DNA from 3 places in the Streptosporangium nanhuense genome. Region 3 is predicted to be linked to each of the others. Evidence: riboswitches for the same ligand, from Rfam matches in the RefSeq annotation. Region 3 holds a riboswitch; each other region holds the start of a gene.

Region 1 (6,559 bases), on a different contig from region 3:
CGCCGTGCAGGAACAGCGGGGCGACGAGCTCCTCCCCCACCAGCCAGGGGTCGAGGTTGCGGCCCGGGCGGCCGGTGGCCATGGCGTGGTAGCTGGGGTCGATGTAGTCGGGCCCCACCTTGTGCGGGGAGACCGCCATGCCCCGGCGGGCGAGGGCGGCCATCAGACCGGTCGCCACGGTCGTCTTGCCCGCCCCGGAGGCGGGGGCCGCGATGACCAGACGGGCTACCATTCGATGCCCTTCTGCCCCTTCTGCCCGGCGTCCATGGGGTGCTTGACCTTGCCCATCTCCGTGACGAGGTCGGCGGCGTCGAGCAGCCGGGGGTCGGCGTCACGGCCGGTGACGACGACGTGCTGGCCGCCGGGGCGGCCGCGCAGGGTCTCGACCACCTCCTCGACGTCGATCCAGCCCCACTTCATGGGGTACGTGAACTCGTCGAGCACGTACAGCCGGAACGTCTCGGCGGCGAGGTCGCGCTTGATCTGCTCCCAGCCCTCGCGGGCGTCGGCGGCGTGGTCCTCCTCGCTGCCCGGACGCTGGATCCAGGACCAGCCCTCGCCCATCTTGTGCCAGGAGACCGGTCCGCCCTCACCGGAGTCGCCGAGCACCCGCAGTGCCCGCTCCTCGCCGATGCGCCACTTGGCGGACTTCACGAACTGGAAGACCCCGATCGGCCAGCCCTGGTTCCAGGCGCGCAGGGCCAGGCCGAAGGCGGCGGTGGACTTGCCCTTGCCCGGCCCCGTGTGGACGATCAGCAGCGGCCGGGTGCGGCGCTGCCTGGTGGTCAGGCCGTCCTCGGGCACGCTGACGGGTTTGCCCTGCGGCATCGTCGCCCTCCCCTCACTGTCGTACGGCTCACTGTCATACGGCTGTCATGCGGCGCGGCGTCCCTACCCGCCGGTCGTTTTCGTGCGGCACGCCGTTCTCGCCGGTCTCGCCGTTCTCGCCGTCCTCGGCGGCCCTTCGCGGTCACGCGGCGCCGCGCCGCTCGCGGACCATCCCCGCCAGGTCGGTGAGGTCGTCGAGGCGTACGGTCTCCGCGCCCATCCGCGCCGCCAGCGAGGCGGCGAGGCCGAGGCGCACGTGGCCGCCCTCGCAGTCGACCACCACACCCGCGACCCCGGCCAGCAGTCCCGCCGCGCGGTGGGACTCCTCGACGGTGCCCGAGGTGGCCCGCCCGTCGGTGACCAGGACCACCAGCGGGCGCCTGGAGGGGTCGCGCAGGCGCTCGACCCGCAGCACCTCCGCGGCCCGCAGCAGGCCCGCGGCCAGCGGGGTACGCCCCCCGGTGGGGAGCTCGCGCAGCCGGGCCGCTCCGGCCTCGACGGAGGAGGTCGGCGGCAGGACCAGGTCGGCGCGGGCGCCGCGGAAGGTGACGAGCCCGACCTTGTCCCGGCGCTGGTAGGCGTCGAGCAGCAGGCCGAGCACCGCGGTCTTGACCGCCCGCATGCGCTGCCTGGCGGCCATGGAACCGCTCGCGTCCACCACGAACAGCACCAGGTTGCCCTCGCGGCCCTCGCGGACCGCCTCCCTGAGGTCACCGCGCCGCAGCAGCAGTCCCGGTCCGCTCCTGCCCCGCGCCACCTGGTACGGGGCGGCGGCGCCGACGGTGGCCCGCAGGTGGAGGGAGCCGGTGTGGCCCTCGGGGACCCGGGCCCCCGTGGTGCGGCCCAGGGGCGTCCTGGCGCGCGACCGGCGGCCGGGTGCTCCGGCGCCGACGCCGGGGACGGTGAACAACCGGGTCCTGCCCCCGGGCTCGGCGTCGAAGGTCCGCTCGCGGGCCGGTGCTCCCCCGGCCGCCTCCCGCGCCTCACCGGGGTTCGCGGCGGAGGTGGTGGTGGAGTCCGGGGACTCTCCCGTCCCGGGCCCGGGACCACCCGGGACGTCCGGGCCCTCCTGGGTCCCGGACCGGGGGGCGTCCCCGCCGGAGTCGCCCCGGCCGTCCGAGGTGGCGTCCTCGGCCTCGGGGCCGCCGTCGGGCGCCGGTCCGTCCGGCCCCCCGTCGGGGTCGGTGCCCCCGGGGCCGCCGGGGCCGCCGGGGTCGTCGGGCTCCTCGGGGTCGTCGGGAATCCGGTCCAGGAGGTCCTGGAGCTTGGACTCGTCCAGGCCCGGCGCGTCGAAGGGGTCGCGGCGGCGGCGGTGCGGGAGCGCGAGCCTGGCCGCCTCCCGTACGTCGTCGGCGGTGACGAAGGCGCGGCCCTGCCAGGCGGCGTGCGCGATCGCCGCACCGGCGGTGACCAGGTCGGCCCGGAGCCCGTCCACCTCGAACCCCGCGCAGACGGTGGCGATCCTGAGCAGCGCCGCGTCCGGCAGCACGACGTGGGGCACCCTGGCACGCGCCTCGGCGATGCGCGCGGCCAGCGCCCGCTCCTCGTCCGACCAGGCGGCGGCGAAGGCGTCGGGGTCGGTCTCGTAGGCCAGGCGGCGCCGTACCACGTCCACCCGCTGGGACGGCTCCCGCGAGGCCCGGACCTCCACGGTCAGCCCGAAGCGGTCGAGCAGCTGCGGGCGCAGCTCTCCCTCCTCGGGGTTCATCGTCCCGACCAGCAGGAACCTGGCCGCGTGCCGCACCGACACCCCCTCGCGCTCGACGTAGCAGGTGCCGAGGGCGGCGGCGTCGAGCAGCAGGTCCACCAGGTGGTCGTGCAGGAGGTTGACCTCGTCCACGTACAGGACGCCCCGGTGGGCGCTCGCCAGGAGGCCGGGTTCGAAGGACTTCACGCCCTCGGTGAGGGCGCGCTCGATGTCGAGGGAGCCGACGAGGCGGTCCTCGGAGGCGCCGACGGGCAGCTCGACCAGGCGGGCGGGCCGCGCGGCGCCGTCCCGCGCCCCGCCCGGCTCGGCTCCGTCCGGCTGAGCTTCACCGGGCTGGGGCTCCGTTCCCGTACGGGCCTCGTGCGGCCCGTCCGGGCAGCCGGGGTCGGGGGCGGCGGGGTCGCAGGAGAAGCGGCAGCCGGCCACCACCTCGACGGGCGGCAGGAGCGCGGCCAGCGCCCGCACGACCGTGGACTTGGCGGTGCCCTTCTCCCCCCTGACCAGCACTCCCCCGACGCGGGGGGAGACCGCGTTGAGGATCAGCGCGAGTTTCAGGTCCTCCAGCCCCACGATCGCGGTGAAGGGATAGCGGGAGTCACGCACCTTCGGGATCTCCTGTCCGTCTCGTCGGGTCAGTCGAGTCAAGGGGTCGCCGGGTGCTCGAACCGTCGGCGAACCGTCATGGGAAGTAGCTGAGCCGCCAGTGCCCGCCGCGCCCGGTGAGCGTCACACGGGCCAGTGGCGCGACGTCGACGCGCCAGAACGACCGGGCGGGGGCGCCGAGGGCGTGGACGACCGCGGCGCGGATGACCGCCGGGTGGGTGATCGCGACGGCCCTGCCGGGGGCGCGGGCGGCGAGCCAGCCGGACACCCTGGCCAGGAGCGCGGTGACCGGTTCCCCGCCGTGCGGCGCCGCGCCGGGGTCGCCGAGCCAGGAGGCGAGCGCCTCGGGCTCGGCGGCCTCGACCTCGCCGAGCGTCATCCCGCTCCAGCGGCCGTAGTCGCAGTCGGCCAGCAGCGGATCCCGCTCGGCCCGCAGGCCGAGCGCCGCCGCCGTCTGGACGCAGCGCAGCTCGGCCGGGCAGGCCGCGGGTCCCGGGCCGAGGTCCCGCGCCATCCCCTCGGCCCGGCGCAGGCCGCGTTCGTCGAGTGGTTCGTCACCCGGGAACGCGGCCCGTACCGTTGCCGAGGTGGAGGCGTGGCAGACCAGGAGCAGGCGGGTGACCCCCGAGGGGGTCGTCACACCGGGCCGCGCCTGCGGGCGGCGAAGGCGAACAGCGCGCCGACACCGGCCCAGAAGACCACCTGTGTCCCGATGGAGGCGACCCGGAAGTCCCACAGGAGGTCGGCGGGGAAGCCCTGGGGCACCTCCGAGATCTCCGGCAGGAGGATCCAGGCCGCGACGACGGGAACCAGGAGGGTGGCGCCCGCCGACAGCCAGCGCACCCACGGCTCGCTCCGCGAGGCGTAGCGGTAGGCGGCGACGGCCGCGGCGACGGCGAGGATCCCGATGACCACCGCGACCAGGTAGAGCACGGTGCGCTGGTTGATGGTCTCCGGGTCGCCGACAGCCGGCGGGTTGGCTGGATATTTCACGAAAGGGATGAGGACGACGGAGGTGAACGCGGCGGCGGCGAGGCTCACCGCGAGCACCGGTTCCGAGCGGGGCCCCGCCCGGCCGCGTACGGCCGCGTAGACGAGGGAGAACAGCCCTCCGACCGCCAGGCCGTACAGGCCGAGGGCGAGGAAGAGCCCGAAGCGCTGGCCGTCCCTGCTGACCAGGGCCTCCTCCTCGTCGTGGGAGTGGGCGGCGGCACCGGTGTCGTCGTGTGATCCGGCCGGGGCGGCGGCCGCGGCGGCCGCCTCCTCCAGCGCGATGGCCTGGTCGATGCGCGGTTCGCCGACGGTGTAGGCGAAGACGGCCGCGAGCAGCCCTGCGAGCAGTCCGGCGACGAGGCCCCGGACGATGAGTTTGGTGATCACCTGTGGCTCAGTGGCACGGAACGCCGAGCAGATGACGCCCGTCGTGCATGAGTTCGTGCAGGTAGTTTCCCGCCTGGGAGATCGCTCCCTGGTCGAAGGTGACCAGGTAGGCGAGGAGCAGCAGCACCGGTACGGCGAGCAGCCAGCGGGTGAGCGAGGGCCATGGGATGGGCTGAACGTGCGGTGCCGAGATCTGGCTCACGGCTACCTCCTCCGGGATTGACGCGTCCCTTTTCGTAGGTCGGTGGCGGCCGAGTGTGACCTGGCTTCCGGCTCCGGGGAGCCGGTTACAGTGGCGCGACCGCACCGGAATCTCACCGGATTTCCCTCGCACCGCCACAAAACACCCGGAACGTATCCCGGTTCTCCGTCCCTCGTCAATCCGAGTGTCCGGTTTGCCGGGATCCGGTCAGCGTGGGGTCCAGGCACGCCGAAGGAGGGGGCGGCCCGGCCGGGCCGCCCCCTCCTTTCAGGAGGTCACTGCTCGCCGGTCAGCGCCGTCACCAGCTCCGCGGCGGTACGGCAGCGGTCGAACAGCTCGCCCACGTGGGCCTTGGTGCCGCGCAGCGGCTCAAGGGTGGGGACGCGCTGCAGCGACTCGCGGCCGGGGATGTCGAAGATGACCGAGTCCCAGGAGGCTGCGGCCACCGACTCGCTGTACTGGCTCAGGCAACGGCCGCGGAAGTAGGCCCGGGTGTCGTTGGGCGGCACCTCGATCGCCCGCTGGACCTCTTCCTCGGTGACCAGGCGCTGCATGCGGCCCCGGGCGACCAGCCGGTTGTAGAGCCCCCGGTCGGGACGGATGTCGGAGTACTGGAGGTCGACGAGCTGCAGGCGCGGGTGCGACCAGGGAAGGCCGTCACGGGTGCGGTAGCCCTCCAGGAGCTCCAGCTTGGCCACCCAGTCGAGCTCCCGGGACAGCTGCATCGGGTCCTCCGCCAGGCGGGTGAGGACCGACTCCCAGCGCTCCAGGATGTCCTTGGTGGGCTCGTCCAGGCCGTTGGCGCTGCGCTCCTCGGCGTACTTGCGGGCGAGCTCCAGGTACTCCATCTGCAGCTGCACCGCCGTCAGCTTGCGGCCGTCGCGCATGGCGATCTCGTACTTCAGCGTCGGGTCGTGCGAGACCGCGCGCAGGGCCTGGACGGGGTTGTCCACGGCCAGGTCGCGGGTGAAGTAGTTGTCCTCGATCATGGCCAGGACGAGCGCGGTCGATCCCAGCTTCAGGTAGGTCGAGATCTCCGACATGTTGGCGTCGCCGATGATGACGTGCAGGCGGCGGTATTTCTCCGGGTCGGCGTGGGGCTCGTCCCGGGTGTTGATGATCGGCCGCTTGAGCGTCGTCTCCAGGCCCACCTCGACCTCGAAGAAGTCGGCCCGCTGGCTGATCTGGAAGCCCTCGCCCCGGGAGTCCTGGCCGATGCCGACCTTGCCCGCGCCGGTGACGACCTGCCGGGAGACGAAGAACGGCGTCAGGTGCCTGACGATGTCGGCGAACGAGGTGGCCCGGCGCATGAGGTAGTTCTCATGGCAGCCGTAGGAGGCGCCCTTGTTGTCGGTGTTGTTCTTGTAGAGCTGGATCGGGGCGTTGGCCGGCATCGCCGAGGCGCGGACCGCCGCGTCGTGCATCACCCGCTCGCCCGCCTTGTCCCAGATCACCGCCGCCCGGGGATTGGTGCACTCGGGCGTGGAGTATTCGGGGTGGGCGTGGTCGACGTACAGCCGGGCCCCGTTGGTGAGGATCACGTTTGCCAGGCCGAGGTCCTCGTCGGTCAGCTGGCTCTGGTCGGCCACCTCCCGCGCGAGGTCGAACCCCCGTGCGTCCCGCAGCGGGTTCTCCTCCTCGAAGTCCCATCGCGCGCGCCGTGCCCTGGCGGCCGAGGCCGCCAGATAGGCGTTCACGACCTGAGAGGAGGTCACCATCGCGTTGGCCCCCGGCTGTCCGGGCACGGAGATGCCGTATTCGGTCTCGATGCCCATCACCCGCCGTACCGTCATGCGCACCCTCTGTTCGTCAGGGACTGTTTCTCTCCGTGGTATCTA
Region 2 (6,559 bases), on a different contig from region 3:
CGCGCGGCTGCCCCTCGGGGGCGGCCCCCAGCACATGCAGGCCGTCGCGGATCTGGACGTCCTTGACCTCGCACAGCCAGCCGTCGATGTGCAGCAGGAAGTCGTCGAACTCGGCGTCGTGCGGGCGGTCGGCGACGCCGAGGTCGTGGTCGAGCCTGGCGGCCTGGATCAGTGTCCAGATCTGGGCGCGGATCGCGGGCAGCTTGGCCGGGTCCATCGCCGCGATGGAGGCGTGCTCGTCGAGGAGCTGCTCCAGCCTGGCCATGTCCCCGTAGCTGTCGGCGCGGGCCATCGGCGGGACGAGGTGGTCGACCAGGGTGGCGTGGGCGCGGCGCTTGGCCTGGGTGCCCTCGCCGGGGTCGTTGACGAGGAAGGGGTAGATCAGCGGCAGGTCGCCGAGCGCGGCGTCCGGGCCGCAGGAGGCCGACAGGCCCGCCGACTTGCCGGGCAGCCACTCCAGGTTGCCGTGCTTGCCCACGTGGACCATGGCGTGCGCGCCGAAGCCGTCGGCCAGCCAGCGGTAGGCGGCCAGGTAGTGGTGGCTGGGCGGCAGGTCGGGGTCGTGGTAGATCGCGATGGGGTTCTCGCCGAAGCCGCGCGGCGGCTGCACCATGACCACCACGTTGCCGGAGCGCAGCGCGGCCAGCACGATCTCGCCCTCCGGGTCGCGCGACCTGTCCACGAACAGCTCGCCGGGCGCCGGACCCCAGTGCTCCTCCATCCGGGCGCGCAGGTCCGCGGGCAGGGTGGCGTACCACTCGGCGTACCGGCTCGCCGCGATGCGCACCGGGTTCCCGGCGAGCTGCTCCTCGGTGAGCCAGTCCTGGTCCTGCCCGCCCGCGGCGATCAGCGCGTGGATGAGCGCGTCGCCGTCCTGCCCGGTCACCCCGGGCAGCTCGTCCTCGGCGCCGATGTCGTAGCCGCGCTCGCGCAGCGCGGCCAGCAGCCGTACCAGGCTGGCCGGGGTGTCCAGGCCGACGGCGTTGCCGATGCGGGCGTGCTTGGTGGGGTAGGCCGACAGCATCAGCACCAGCCGCCGCTCGGCGGGCGGGATGTGCCGCAGCGCGGCGTGGCGCACCGCGATGCCCGCCACCCGCGAGGCCCGCTCGGGGTCGGCCACGTAGACGGTGAGCCCGTCCTCGTCGATCTCCTTGAAGGAGAACGGCACCGTGATGATCCGCCCGTCGAACTCCGGGATCGCGACCTGGGTGGCGGCGTCCAGCGGGGACAGGCCGTCGTCGTTCTCCTCCCAGGAGGCCCGGCTGCTCGTCAGGCACAGGCCCTGCAGGATCGGCACGTCCAGCTCGGCGAGCGCGCCGACGTCCCAGGCCTCGTCGTCCCCGCCCGCCGACGCGGTCGCCGGACGGGTGCCGCCCGCCGCGAGCACGGTCACCACCAGGGCGTCCACCGTACGCAGGACCTCCACCAGGCCGGGCTCGGCGGTGCGCAGGGAGGCGCAGTACACCGGCAGCGCCCGCGCGCCCGCGTCCTCGATCGCCGAGCAGAGCGCCTCGACGAAGGCGGTGTTCCCGGCCACGTGGTGGGCCCGGTAGTAGAGAACCCCGACGACGGGCCCGTCGTGTCCCTCCTGGTCTCGCGCCTCGCGCTCCAGCGTCCCCCACGTGGGGGTGGGCTCGGGCGCGGCGAACCCGTGGCCGGTGAGCAGCAGCGTGTCGGACAGGAAGTGGTGCAGCTCGGTCAGGTTGGCCGGGCCGCCGTGGGCGAGGTAGGCGTGCGCCTCGGCGCAGACCCCGCCGGGCACGGTGGACAGCTCCATCAGCTCGGCGTCGGGCGCCTGTTCGCCGCCGAGCACGACGACGGGCCGGGGACCGGCGAGCAGGGCGTCCAGCCCCTCCTCCCAGGCGCGGCGCCCGCCCAGCAGGCGTACCACGACCAGTTCGGCGCCCTCCAGCAGCGGCGGGAGGTCGTCGGCGGTGAGCCTGGCGGGGTTGCCGAGCCGGTAGTCGGCGCCGCTCGCGCGAGCGCTCAGCAGGTCGGTGTCGGAGGTCGAGAGCAGGAGGATCACGCGCCACACTCCAGGAGAGGAAGGGCGGTACGGCCCAGGGGCGCCACGGCGTGGCGGGAGGACAGGCGGGAAAACGGCGATGCCACGGCATGGCGGAGGAACGGCGACGCCACGGCATGGCGGGGGGACGGTGCCGCCACGGTGTGGCGGTCGAGCGGCGAAAAGCGCGCGGCGTGGCGGGGGAACGGCGATGCCACGGTGTCCACGATGTACGCGGTGTCCACGATGTCGCGGGGGAACGGCGAAGAGCGCACGGAGCTTCCTCCCTCGGGGTCCTCGCCCCGGGTCGTCGTCGGCCGCGACGGCTGGAGTCTCCTGGCTCCCGGATCGGTGCTCACCCCGGCCTTCCCGCCCGTCGTCGGACAGTGGCCCGGGTGGGGTTCGCTCCCCGGTTACAGTGGCGGGACCGCGCCGGAATCACACCGGCTTCCTCCCTTTGCCGTCGCCACCGATGACACTACGGCAGTCCGGTTCGTTGCAAGAAACTGGCATTAACATCCTTCGAGTGTCCATTGCCGACTTTTCCGGACGATCGCGACTCGACGCGTGCCCCGGGGCGCTCCAGGTCCATGCCGCCGCGGACGGCGGCCTGGCCCGCGTCCGCGTGCCCGGAGGTCGCCTCACCCCCTCCCAGCTGCGCGAACTCGCCGAAGCCGCCTCGGCGTACGGCGGCGGCGTCATCGAGCTGACCTCCCGCGCGAACGTCCAGGTACGCGGCCTCGGCCCGGAGGACCCGGACGGCGTCACGGACAGCGGGAGGGGGAGCGGGTTCGCCGCGCGCATGGCGAAGGCGGGCCTGCTGCCCTCGGCGACACACGAGCGGATCCGCAACATCCTCGCCTCCCCGTTGACCGGACTGGACGAACCGGCCGGGTCAGCCGATCCAGCCGTACCGACCGGGCCGACCGATCCGGCCGGATCGGAGCATCCGCGCGGCGGCGGGATCGTCGACGTCACACCGCTGATCAGCGAGCTGGACCGGCGGCTGTGCGCCCGTCCCGCCCTCGCCGCCCTGCCGGGGCGCTTCATGTTCGCCCTCGACGACGGCCGGGGGGACGTGGCCGGCCTGGGCGCCGACGCGGGAATCCTGCCCACCGGACCGGACGAGGCCGCGCTGGTCCTCGCCGGGACCGACACCGGCCTGCGCGTCCCGCTGGACGGAGCCGTGACCGCCCTGCTCGCCGCCGCGGAGGCGTTCCTCGACGAGCTGGCCGCCCGGGACGTCACCGCCTGGCGGATCGCCGAACTCCCCGACGGCCCCTCCCTGATCGCCGCCCGGGTGCGAACCGCCCTCGGGGTCTCCGGTACGCCCCCCTTCGCCCCGGTGAGAACGCGGGTCGTGACCCTCGGGCCGGTCGGCGTCATCGGGAGTACGGACGGAACGGGAAACGGGAACGGCGACGAAGGCGCGAGAGTCGCGCTCGGGGTGGCGATCCCGCTGGGGCGGCTCACCTCCGAGCGGGCGCTGCTGCTCGCGGACGCGGCCTCGGGCGGGGAGATCCGGCTCACACCGTGGCGTGGCGTGGTCCTGCCCGGCCTGGACCGCGCCGAGGTCGCGGGCACGGCCGCCCGCCTGGAGGCCGCCGGGCTGGTCGTCGACCCCGCCTCGCCGTGGATCGGTGTGACGGCCTGCACCGGCCGTCCCGGCTGCGCCAAGTCCCTGGCCGACGTCCAGGCCGACGCCGCCGTCGCGACAGCCATCGGCGCGGCCCCGCCGTCCGGGAGCGGGCGGGGCACCGGTACGCTCCCCGTGCACTGGGCGGGCTGCGGCAGGCGCTGCGGCCGTCCGAGGGGGCGGGTCGCGGATGTCGTCGCCACCGGTGACGGCTACCGCCTGGAGCTGGACGGCACCGGCCTGACCTGCTCCGGCATCGAGGAGACCGCGGCCGCGCTGGCGGCCGCCAGAGGGGAACTGTGATCGACTACGTCCGCGACGGCGCGGAGATCTACCGCCGCTCCTTCGCCACCATCCGCGCGGAGGCCGACCTTTCCGGCCTGCCCGCCGACGTCGCCCGGGTCGCGGTCCGCATGATCCACGCCTGTGGGATGGTCGACCTGGTGAGCGATCTGCGCTGGTCACCCGGGGTCGTGGCCTCGGCGCGCGAGGCGCTCCTCGCGGGCGCGCCGGTGCTCTGCGACGCCATGATGGTCGCCTCCGGGGTGACCCGGCGGCGTCTGCCCGCGGGCAACGAGGTGGTCTGCACCCTCGGTGACCCCCGGGTGCCGGAACTCGCCGCGGAACTGGGCACGACCCGCAGCGCCGCCGCGCTGGAGCTGTGGCGCGACAGGCTCCAGGGCTCGGTGGTCGCGATCGGCAACGCGCCGACCGCGCTGTTCCGGCTGCTGGAGATGGTCGAGCAGGGCGCGGGCCGCCCGGCCGCCGTCCTCGGCGTCCCGGTCGGCTTCATCGGTGCCGCCGAGTCCAAGCAGGCCCTCGCCGAGCACCCGGCGAACCTGGAGTACCTGGTCGTGGACGGACGGCGGGGCGGAAGCGCGATGACCGCCGCCGCGATCAACGCGATCGCGAGCGAGGAAGAATGAGTGACGACGTGACCGGACGCGTGACCGGACGGCTGTGGGGCGTGGGACTCGGACCCGGTGACCCCGAACTGGTGACCGTCAAGGCCGCCCGCCTGATCGGCGAGGCGGATGTGATCGCCTTCCACAGCGCCCGCCACGGCCGGAGCATCGCCCGCTCGGTGGCCGCGCCCTACCTGCGGGAGGGACAGGTCGAGGAGGCGCTCATCTACCCGCTCACCACCGAGACCACCGACCACCCGGGCGGCTACCAGGGGGCGATCGACGACTTCTACGCCGCCTGCGCGGTGCGGCTGGCGGCCCATCTGGACGCCGGGCGCGACGTGGTGGTGCTGTGCGAGGGCGACCCGCTCTTCTACGGCTCGTACATGCACATGCACAAGCGCCTGTCGCACCGCTACGTCACCGAGGTCGTGCCGGGCGTGACGTCGGTGAGCGGCGCCTCGGCGGTCCTGGGACGCCCGCTGGTCGAGCGGGACGAGGTCCTGACCGTGCTGCCCGGAACGCTCCCGGCGGAGGTGCTCGCCGAGCGCCTGGCGTCCACCGACTCGGCGGCGGTGCTGAAACTCGGCCGTACGTTCACCAAGGTCCGTGACGCGCTGGCCGAGGCCGGACGGCTCGACGAGGCCTGGTACGTCGAGCGCGCCACCACCGGGCAGCAGCGCCTGGCCCCGCTCGCCGAGGTCGACCCCAGCAGCGTCCCGTACTTCTCGCTGGCGCTGATCCCGAGCCCCGTCAACGCGGCGGGCCCCGCGCCCGTCACCGGGGCCGGGAGCGTGAGCGACGTGAGGGCGCGCGGCGAGGTGGTCGTGGTGGGGCTCGGCCCCGCCGGGCGGCCGTGGCTGACTCCGGAGGCGCAGGAGGCTCTGGCCGGTGTCGACGAGCTCGTCGGGTACGGCCCCTACCTGGACCGCGTCCCGCCCAACCCGCGCCAGCGCCGCCACCCCACCGACAACCGGGTGGAGGCCGAACGGGCCGCGCACGCGCTGGAGCTGGCAGCGGCCGGATCGAGGGTGGCCGTGGTCTCCTCGGGCGACCCCGGGGTGTTCGCGATGGCCAGCGCGGTGCTGGAGGTGGCGTGCGAGCCGAGGTTCGCGGACGTGCCGGTACGGGTGCTGCCCGGCCTGACCGCGGCGCACGCGGTGGCGAGCAGGGCCGGTGCGCCCCTCGGCCACGACTACTGCGTGCTGTCGCTGTCGGACCTGCTCAAGCCCTGGGACGTGGTCGCCGGGCGGATCAGCGCCGCGGCGAAGGCCGACCTCGTCCTGGCGATCTACAACCCGGCGTCGAAGAGCCGTACCTGGCAGGTGGCCGCGGCGCGGGACCTGCTGCTGGAGCACCGGGCGCCGGAGACCCCCGTGGTCGTCGGCCGCGACGTCGGCGGGCCCCGGGAGAGCATGACCGTCACCACCCTGGGCGACCTGGACCCCGACGCGATCGACATGCGCTGCCTGCTGCTGGTGGGCTCGTCCACCACGCGGGTGGCCGAGCGGGGTGACGGCAGCCGGGTGGTGTTCACCCCCCGCCGCTATCCCGCGTGACGCGTCGGCCCGCACCGGGCCGCACCGGGCCGCCGCCGAACCGGGGGCGGCGCGGCGCGCCCGTCGCGGGGGGCCGATCCGGGCCGCCCCTGACCGATCCGGGACGTCGGGTCCCCGCGGCCGGGTGGCTTCTTCGACGCGGGAGCCGGAGCGAGCGAGGGACCTCGGCGGGATGGGCGCCGTCGTAGCCGACCGTTGGCCGTCCGTGCATCGGCCCACGGCCGCCCTTCGTCAGCGGCCGGGGCTCCTGCGCACGGACCGTCGCGACCTCCGACCGCGCGTCACGGCCGGCGGGCGCGGGGCTTCGCCGGAACGGTCTCCGGCGAAGCCCGTGATGTGAGTTTCGGTCTCGCTCTGCTCGATCAGGGCGCCTCAGATCACCAGCACCGGTTGGCCACGCAGAGCGGCAGGCCTCCCGGCGGCGGCGGTTGGGGGTCGTTCGGCATGGGGGTGG
Region 3 (6,559 bases):
TTTACGATCTTCTCTAGGTAAGCTGCACCGTCGAGACCTTCTTCGCCGAGGGCGTTTTCTACCACCTTTCTATCAAAACATAGAAGGTAAACTACGTTAGGAAAAGAGCCATTGAGTCGAACAAGCCTGAATAGATCGCGTATCTCCTGGCGCGTGAGCCGATCAATGTCATCGATAAGAACAATGATCCTTCCGTCCAGCTGACTCAAAGCATCAGAAATCTCAATTCTTTGCTCGTGGATGCTTGTATTGAGAGCCTGAGATACTCCCTCCGATGTTTTTTGAGCAACATCGATGATTGCTGCTGCTCCGGGTATGAATTTTAGAGGCGAGAGAGAGGCGGAGTATTTGTTGAACTTCTCGGCAATACTGGCAGTGGCATCTTTAAGCCGCTTCTTTCGGCTTCTTCCGCCGCTCAGCTGCCGAGCCATTTCATCAAAGAAGAAACGGATCAAGTAGTCGGTTCCCGAGAAAAACCATGGATTGAACTCAACGACTTGCACCGCTTCTTGTTCGCGCAGGATGTTGGCAGTTAGGTTCAGTAGCGATGTCTTGCCTGTTCCCCATTTCCCCGTGATTGCCACCACCGCGCCGCGTTCAACGTTCATGGCTTGCACTTCGTCAGCTATTGCAGTCGCTAAGAGCGACCGGTTCAGCAGGTCATCCTCGACGTTGAGAATCGGATCATCCCCTGCAAAGAGGGCGGATCGTCCATTGGGGGTGAGAATCGGCTCGCTCATAACGTCCACCTCGCTGGCTGGGGCCCGTACGTTGGTCGGCCTACCGTACTTCGTGATGAGCTTCGACCGACTCGTCCTAGTGGTCTTTGGTGCGTGGGCGGCGCTGGCCGCGACCGGCCGAAGAGCCGCAGCGCGGCCAGCGACCGCCCGACGCGCGCAGGCCGCCGCAGGCGGACTGCCTTGACCAAGTAATGAAAATCCTCGCGGATCGACCCGCCAACGCGTCTCGATCATGTAACTCAGGGACCTACAGGGCCGGTTGCCCAGACGTCCTAGCAGCTCAGAGTATTGATCACCTCAATGAGTCACTACGCCGAGCGCTCTCCCGCGAATAGTTGCCTTTGCGGTTGAACTAGTGGTAGTTGGTGTCGAACCACTTGGTCATCTCCAGCGGCGCCACCCCCTCGGCACCCCGGGCCATCGCGAAGTACGGATCCGCCGCCCCGGAAAACCGCTCAGGCACCGCGCCCACCAGCGCGATCGCATCCAGCACCTGGTCATACAGCGAGAACGTGTTGGACGGCACCGCATCCAGCCCCGCCCCCGACAGCTCCCGCCACACCCCTTGCCGCAACCCCGCGGCCGTCCCCTGAAGACCGGCGGCATCGACCCGCCCAGCCCAGTAATCCTCCGTCGCCCGCTTCAACTCGCGACGATCCCCGATACGGGGGTAACCCAAAACAGTCGTGGTGACCTTGCTCATGGCGTCCTTCCCTCGGCTCATGCCATGCCGACCCACGGCCGCGAGCGAGGACATGCGAAAGACGCATCCCAGGCCCTCCCACGAGGCCACGGATCACCGCACACCGGACGGCGCACGGGCGACTGGCAGGTCTTCGGACTCGCGGGCACCACACACAACCCCTACTGACCGTCGCTTCCCAGATGCGCACACACCCAGTGCCAATGACGGCGTTCGTTCCCACTCACCGCTGCGGGGCAGCCCCGGAATCACACCGGGTTCCCTCTTACGACTCCCGGCACCGCAACGGCGCCGGGAGAACCAACCGCGCCACGAGCATATGCCAGACACGCCCCCTCCAGCAGACCGGCCGGGCGGTCAGGGGATCCCGCCAATGGCAAGCCGGCAACACAGGCAGTCTCCTCGGCCTGCCCAATCCTGCCGAAGAGACCGCATTCCCCTGTCCGAGCGGCGCTACGCCGGAAGTGGCCACCTACTCACTGCGTCATCCACCCCGGCGGTTCAGTTGAGGTCGCCTTGCGCCACGTCTTCGCGACCTCCGCAGGGTTCTGCTGATGGAGGTTGCGGAGGAGCATTGTTGCCACGCGGACGAGATCGAGGAAATCCCGCCCTATAGGGATCCGGAGACCTTCCACAATTAATGCAAGGCCCTCCTCAAGTCGTTCTGATTCACTTATCGATTGGCCATTGACAACGCGGCCGGTGGCCAAGTCCACACGGGCAAGCATGCGCCTGACGTCCTTCGAACGCCGCCTGTCGGTGACCGGGCTCGCACTCGACGTGCGGCCGAGGGTCTGTCTCCCCTTGCGGTAAGCGGCGTGACCGGTTGCCGCGCTCCATCATCGTGGCCGCGACCGTCGACGGCCCACGCCGGTGTCGGGATGAACCGTCGATTCGACATACTCGAATTCCCGATGAGGAATCCGCCGATCAGCCAGGAAAGTCCATGAATCGAAACCCTTGACAAGATGTCTCGCATTTATCAAGGCTGTGATCAGGTACCAAATCGAAGAGGATTCGAGTTATTCGAATGGTGACGACAGAAATGGCGACGACGAGGAAGTCGTCGAGTACGACCAAGGCGTTCGAGCTGCTGTAGACGGTGGCGTCCGAGTGAACCGAACCAGCGCACATCGGCACCCGTGACGGGGGACGCGCCTCGCGCGCGGCCCCGAGGCCCGGAGCGGCACGAACGGACGCCTTGCTCAACGAAGAAGGAAGCGCAATGAGAGCAACAACTCGCAATCGCAGACGTCGCTCGGCCGTGGCGGCCCTGAGCATGGTCACCCTGGGGGCGTCTCTGCTCCTCGCCGCGACGCCGACCAGCGCGACGTCGGCCGCCGCGACGTCGGCCGCCGCGGACGGGCCCAACGCCTCGATCATCTTGGGCGAGGTCAACGAGGAGAACGGTCTCCGCCAGATCGAGGAGGGTGACGGCGCGACCGCACCCGTGACGGTCGGCGGGCGGAGCGCACGCAAGACCGTGCAGACCTCGGCACCGGCGCAGCACATGTACTTCCAGGTCGACGACGCGGTCGCCTTCGACGGCGCCTTCGTCGCGTGCCTGCAGGTCGAGTACTTCGACGAGGGCGGGGCCACGTTCCGCGTCCAGTACGACTCGACCAGCAGCGCGTACGCCGGGACGGGTTCGGTGAACCGCACCGGGTCGAACACGTGGAAGACGGCGGGCTTCGAGCTGATGGACGCCCGGTTCGCCAACCGCGAGAACGGCGGCGCCGACTTCCGCGTCGAGGCGGGCACGACCGGGGTGACCTTCCACAGCGTGAAGTTGACGATCATCCAGGAAGACGACGGCGTCACCCCGCCGTGCGCGGCCGCCGATCCCGAGCCGGAACCCACCCCCATCCGCTGGCGGCTCAAGTACGACGAGCCGTTCGACAAGAAGATCCGCACCGAGGCGAGCCCGTGGGTGCTCGACGACTACAGCGAGCCGGTCGACGACTTCAACGACGACAACGGCGACCTCTACCGCCTTCAGCTCGGTCCGAAGTTCGACGCGGCGATGGCGACCATGCGGACCTACCGGCAGGAGACCGAGTTCGGCAAGGACGGCTGGCTCACGGCGTCCCTCTCCACGCGTGAGAGCGGCGGGCGGGTCGACGACAGCTACACCGACACCGCCGAACGTCCGTCGATCAAGACGGAGAAGCTGGAGACCGCAGGCGCCGTCGCCAAGATCGCCGTGCCTCACTACACGGGTGGCGCGATCATCCGCAACACCGAGCCGCTGCCGAAGTACTACCGCATCGAGTACGACCTCAAGACGCTCGACTTCGGCGGCTTGCGTAACGGCTCGCTGTTCTACGACGGCAAGTACAACGGGTACAGCCTCGGGGAGTGCAAGACGTTCTACCCCTGGGTCGGCGACCCGAACGACATCGACCCGGCCGACCCCTGCGCCACCCGCTCCGTGCGGGAGGACAGCAACGAGGCGTACAACGCGTTCCACTTCATGTCGATCCTGGACTTCCCGGCGATGCCCCGGAACCTGGCGATGTACCACTGGCACCGCAAGGTGCTCATGGACCAGTTCAGCCCGGCCCCGTCCCGGAACACGAACGGCTACGACGTCTGCAACTCGCTGACCGGTGAGAAGTACCCCTGGGACCAGAGCAACCGCACCACGGTGAACATGCTCTACTTCACGGGTTCGCTCGGTCAGTCGCAGACGTTCGTGACGAGCTGCGACCGTCGGCCGGTTTCCGGCGTGCAGAAGTCGGCCGTGGAGCTGCAGCCCGAGCTGATGCCCCACAAGGACTACGCGTTCGCCATCGAGCGCACCGAGGCGGGTTACACGCTCGAGGTGAGCGGCGTCTTCAAGAACGTCGGCAAGCAGACCTACCGGTTCACCCGGGGCTTCATCGACGACGACGCCGGCGTGATCGGGGCGAACGTCCCGATCTTCCACTACAACGTGGACGCCGAGGAGTACAACGGCCAGTTCAACACGTCGCACACCGCGCAGGGCGCGTTCGGCTCCAAGACGTGGGACAACCAGTGGCCGGCCGGCTCGGCCTACCCCGACTACTTCGTCATCGGTGAGCCGTACACGAACGTCGGTGAGGGCCAGGCCCGCATCGACAACATCCGGCTGTACGTGCCGAAGAAGTAGGCACGGGAAGCTCGCGGTCGAACTGACGCGGCCGCGCCCCTGGGACCTCAGACCGCACCCGGGGGCGCGGCCCGCGCTCCGAATTCACGCGATCCTTCGTTTCGAGTCTTCGATCAGAGGGAACCTGCCCGGCCCACGGACGCGGACGACGCTCCCTCCCGACTTCGCATGGAAGCGTTCCAGTCATCCGCACCGGATTCGGGATTCGGGATTCGGGGAGGTGATCCCGGCCTGGCCGCATGACCGACCGCCCTCGGCGTCTTGCCGCCGTTCTCTGGGTCTGACATTTTGTTCGGCGTGTCCACCGACCTACCGACCGAAACACCGAGCGCGTTCCGGGAGCCTCCGCGGCCCCTCCCGCCCTTTCCGCCGGTTCCCGTCCGGTCGCGCCGAGCGGCCGGTCGCGTGTCCCGGACCGGCGGCTACGTCCTCGCCTCGGTCGTCCACCTTCTGGCACCGGTCTTCCTGGTCATCGGCGTGTACCTGGTCACCCGTCTGACGGTGGCCGGCATCCTGTTCGGCCTCGTGGTCCTGGACCTCGCCTGGCTGCTGCGTCCCCGCCCTGCCCCCTTCCCCGCCTCGGCCATACCCCTCACCCGCTCGGACGCTCCCCACCTGTACGCCCTCGTCGACCGCATCGGCGAGGAACTGCGGGCCCCCCGAGCGGACCTGATCGCCATCAGCGGTGCGGTCAACGCCTCGTTCCGTACCTACGGCCGGCGACGCAGCCGTCTGGTGGAGATCGGCTACCCGCTCTGGCTGATCCTCACCCCGCAGGAACGCGTCGCCCTCCTGGCTCACGAGATGGCCCACTCCAGGAACGGCGACGCCAGACACGGCCTCGTCGTCGGCGGTGCCCTGTACTCGCTCCACGAGCTCCGCGTCGTCACCGGCTTCGGGTGGCAACCCGGTGACGGCCTGTCCGCTCTCGTCACCCAGTGCCTGCTCGCGATCCTGGGCGTTCCCGTCCGCGTCTTGATCTTCCTGCTGGAACTCCTGCTGAACCGCTCCTCCCAGCACGCCGAATACCGTGCCGACGAGATGCAGGCCCAGGTGGCCGGCTCCACGGCCGCTGCCTCGCTTCTGGACGTCTTGATCACCCGGACGCAGTCGGTCGGCGGCTTCCTCACATCCAGCGCGGTGGCCGTCGGAACCGGGAACCTGTGGACGGCTCTCCGGTCCCATGTGGACGCCGTTGCCGAAACCGAGCTCGAACGACACCGCGAGTTCGCCCGCGTCGAGAAGACAGGGGTCGACACGACTCATCCGCCGACGTACCTGCGCATGCAACGTGTGCTGGCACTGCCGTACCTGGAACCGAGGGTGTCCGCCGCAAGCTCGGAGCAGATCGAGGCAGAACTCGACAAGGCGGCCGGACGCGTGGCGCGGCGTCTGAGAGAGGACGCCCAGTCCGCCCGCTATCGGTGAGCCTTACGGATGGGAATCCGCCGACCGCCGTCACGCGATCAGCCCGGGACTGTTCGCCGACAACGCGGTGGGCCGGCCCGACCAGCCTCCGCTCCGATCGTGGATGGAGCGACACCCGGCAGAACTGACAGCGAAGGGGCCGCAGGGCTGGCGCGAAGCCACGGTGGCCATGGGGCCGCGCTCGGGCTGATCATCATCGCCGCCGGGAGGCCGGGCAACCTTGGGGCGAATGTCAGCGCTTGGGAGGACAACAAACGTCACCGGATGCGTACGAACTGGGCAACCTCGGTCGTTTGGTCAACGACGCGTTGAACCGGTTACGACAGGTTGGGGACACCCGATGGTGGCGGTGAGCGTAGGCCGGCAGCTCGCGGGGCCAAGGTCACGCCCGTCGAGGACCTCGATGTCGGTGATGGTCGTCGCGCTCGGATCCAAGTTCAGCCAGATGACGTCCTCACCATTACGCTCCAATCGCACCACCCAGGATCCCGCCGAACCCGGCGGAGCGGTCAAGAGGTTGGTGCAGGTAGCGCTACAGGTGCACACGCCATGGAA

What was found. A riboswitch is a leader RNA that binds a small molecule or an ion and turns the genes downstream of it on or off. The one in region 3 is predicted to bind cobalamin.
Region 1: linked by a shared signal. The riboswitch ahead of AC5L38_RS26920 (CbtB domain-containing protein) and the one ahead of AC5L38_RS34800 (hypothetical protein) in region 3 are both predicted to bind cobalamin.
Region 2: linked by a shared signal. The riboswitch ahead of AC5L38_RS29885 (cobaltochelatase subunit CobN) and the one ahead of AC5L38_RS34800 (hypothetical protein) in region 3 are both predicted to bind cobalamin.

Annotation. Positions count from the first base shown of each region.
Region 1 is NZ_JCADBG010000015.1:53,490-60,048, reverse strand. Features, by position in the region: gene AC5L38_RS26945 (cobyrinic acid a,c-diamide synthase CobB) at 1-232, opposite strand, end outside; gene cobO (cob(I)yrinic acid a,c-diamide adenosyltransferase) at 226-828, opposite strand; gene AC5L38_RS26935 (VWA domain-containing protein) at 971-3,139, opposite strand; gene AC5L38_RS26930 (histidine phosphatase family protein) at 3,216-3,779, opposite strand; gene AC5L38_RS26925 (CbtA family protein) at 3,776-4,519, opposite strand; gene AC5L38_RS26920 (CbtB domain-containing protein) at 4,527-4,721, opposite strand; adenosylcobalamin (AdoCbl) riboswitch at 4,739-4,872, opposite strand; gene dop (depupylase/deamidase Dop) at 4,997-6,514, opposite strand.
Region 2 is NZ_JCADBG010000017.1:211,073-217,631, reverse strand. Features, by position in the region: gene AC5L38_RS29885 (cobaltochelatase subunit CobN) at 1-2,026, opposite strand, end outside; cobalamin riboswitch at 2,313-2,485, opposite strand; gene AC5L38_RS29880 (ferredoxin-like domain-containing protein) at 2,532-3,944, shown strand; gene AC5L38_RS29875 (precorrin-8X methylmutase) at 3,941-4,567, shown strand; gene AC5L38_RS29870 (precorrin-2 C(20)-methyltransferase) at 4,564-6,105, shown strand; gene AC5L38_RS29865 (FG-GAP-like repeat-containing protein) at 6,483-6,559, opposite strand, start outside.
Region 3 is NZ_JCADBG010000023.1:113,494-120,052, forward strand. Features, by position in the region: gene AC5L38_RS34795 (KAP family P-loop NTPase fold protein) at 1-740, opposite strand, end outside; gene AC5L38_RS34800 (hypothetical protein) at 1,093-1,443, opposite strand; cobalamin riboswitch at 1,551-1,763, opposite strand; gene AC5L38_RS34805 (hypothetical protein) at 2,669-4,576, shown strand; gene AC5L38_RS34810 (M48 family metallopeptidase) at 4,982-6,004, shown strand; gene AC5L38_RS34815 (hypothetical protein) at 6,302-6,559, opposite strand, start outside.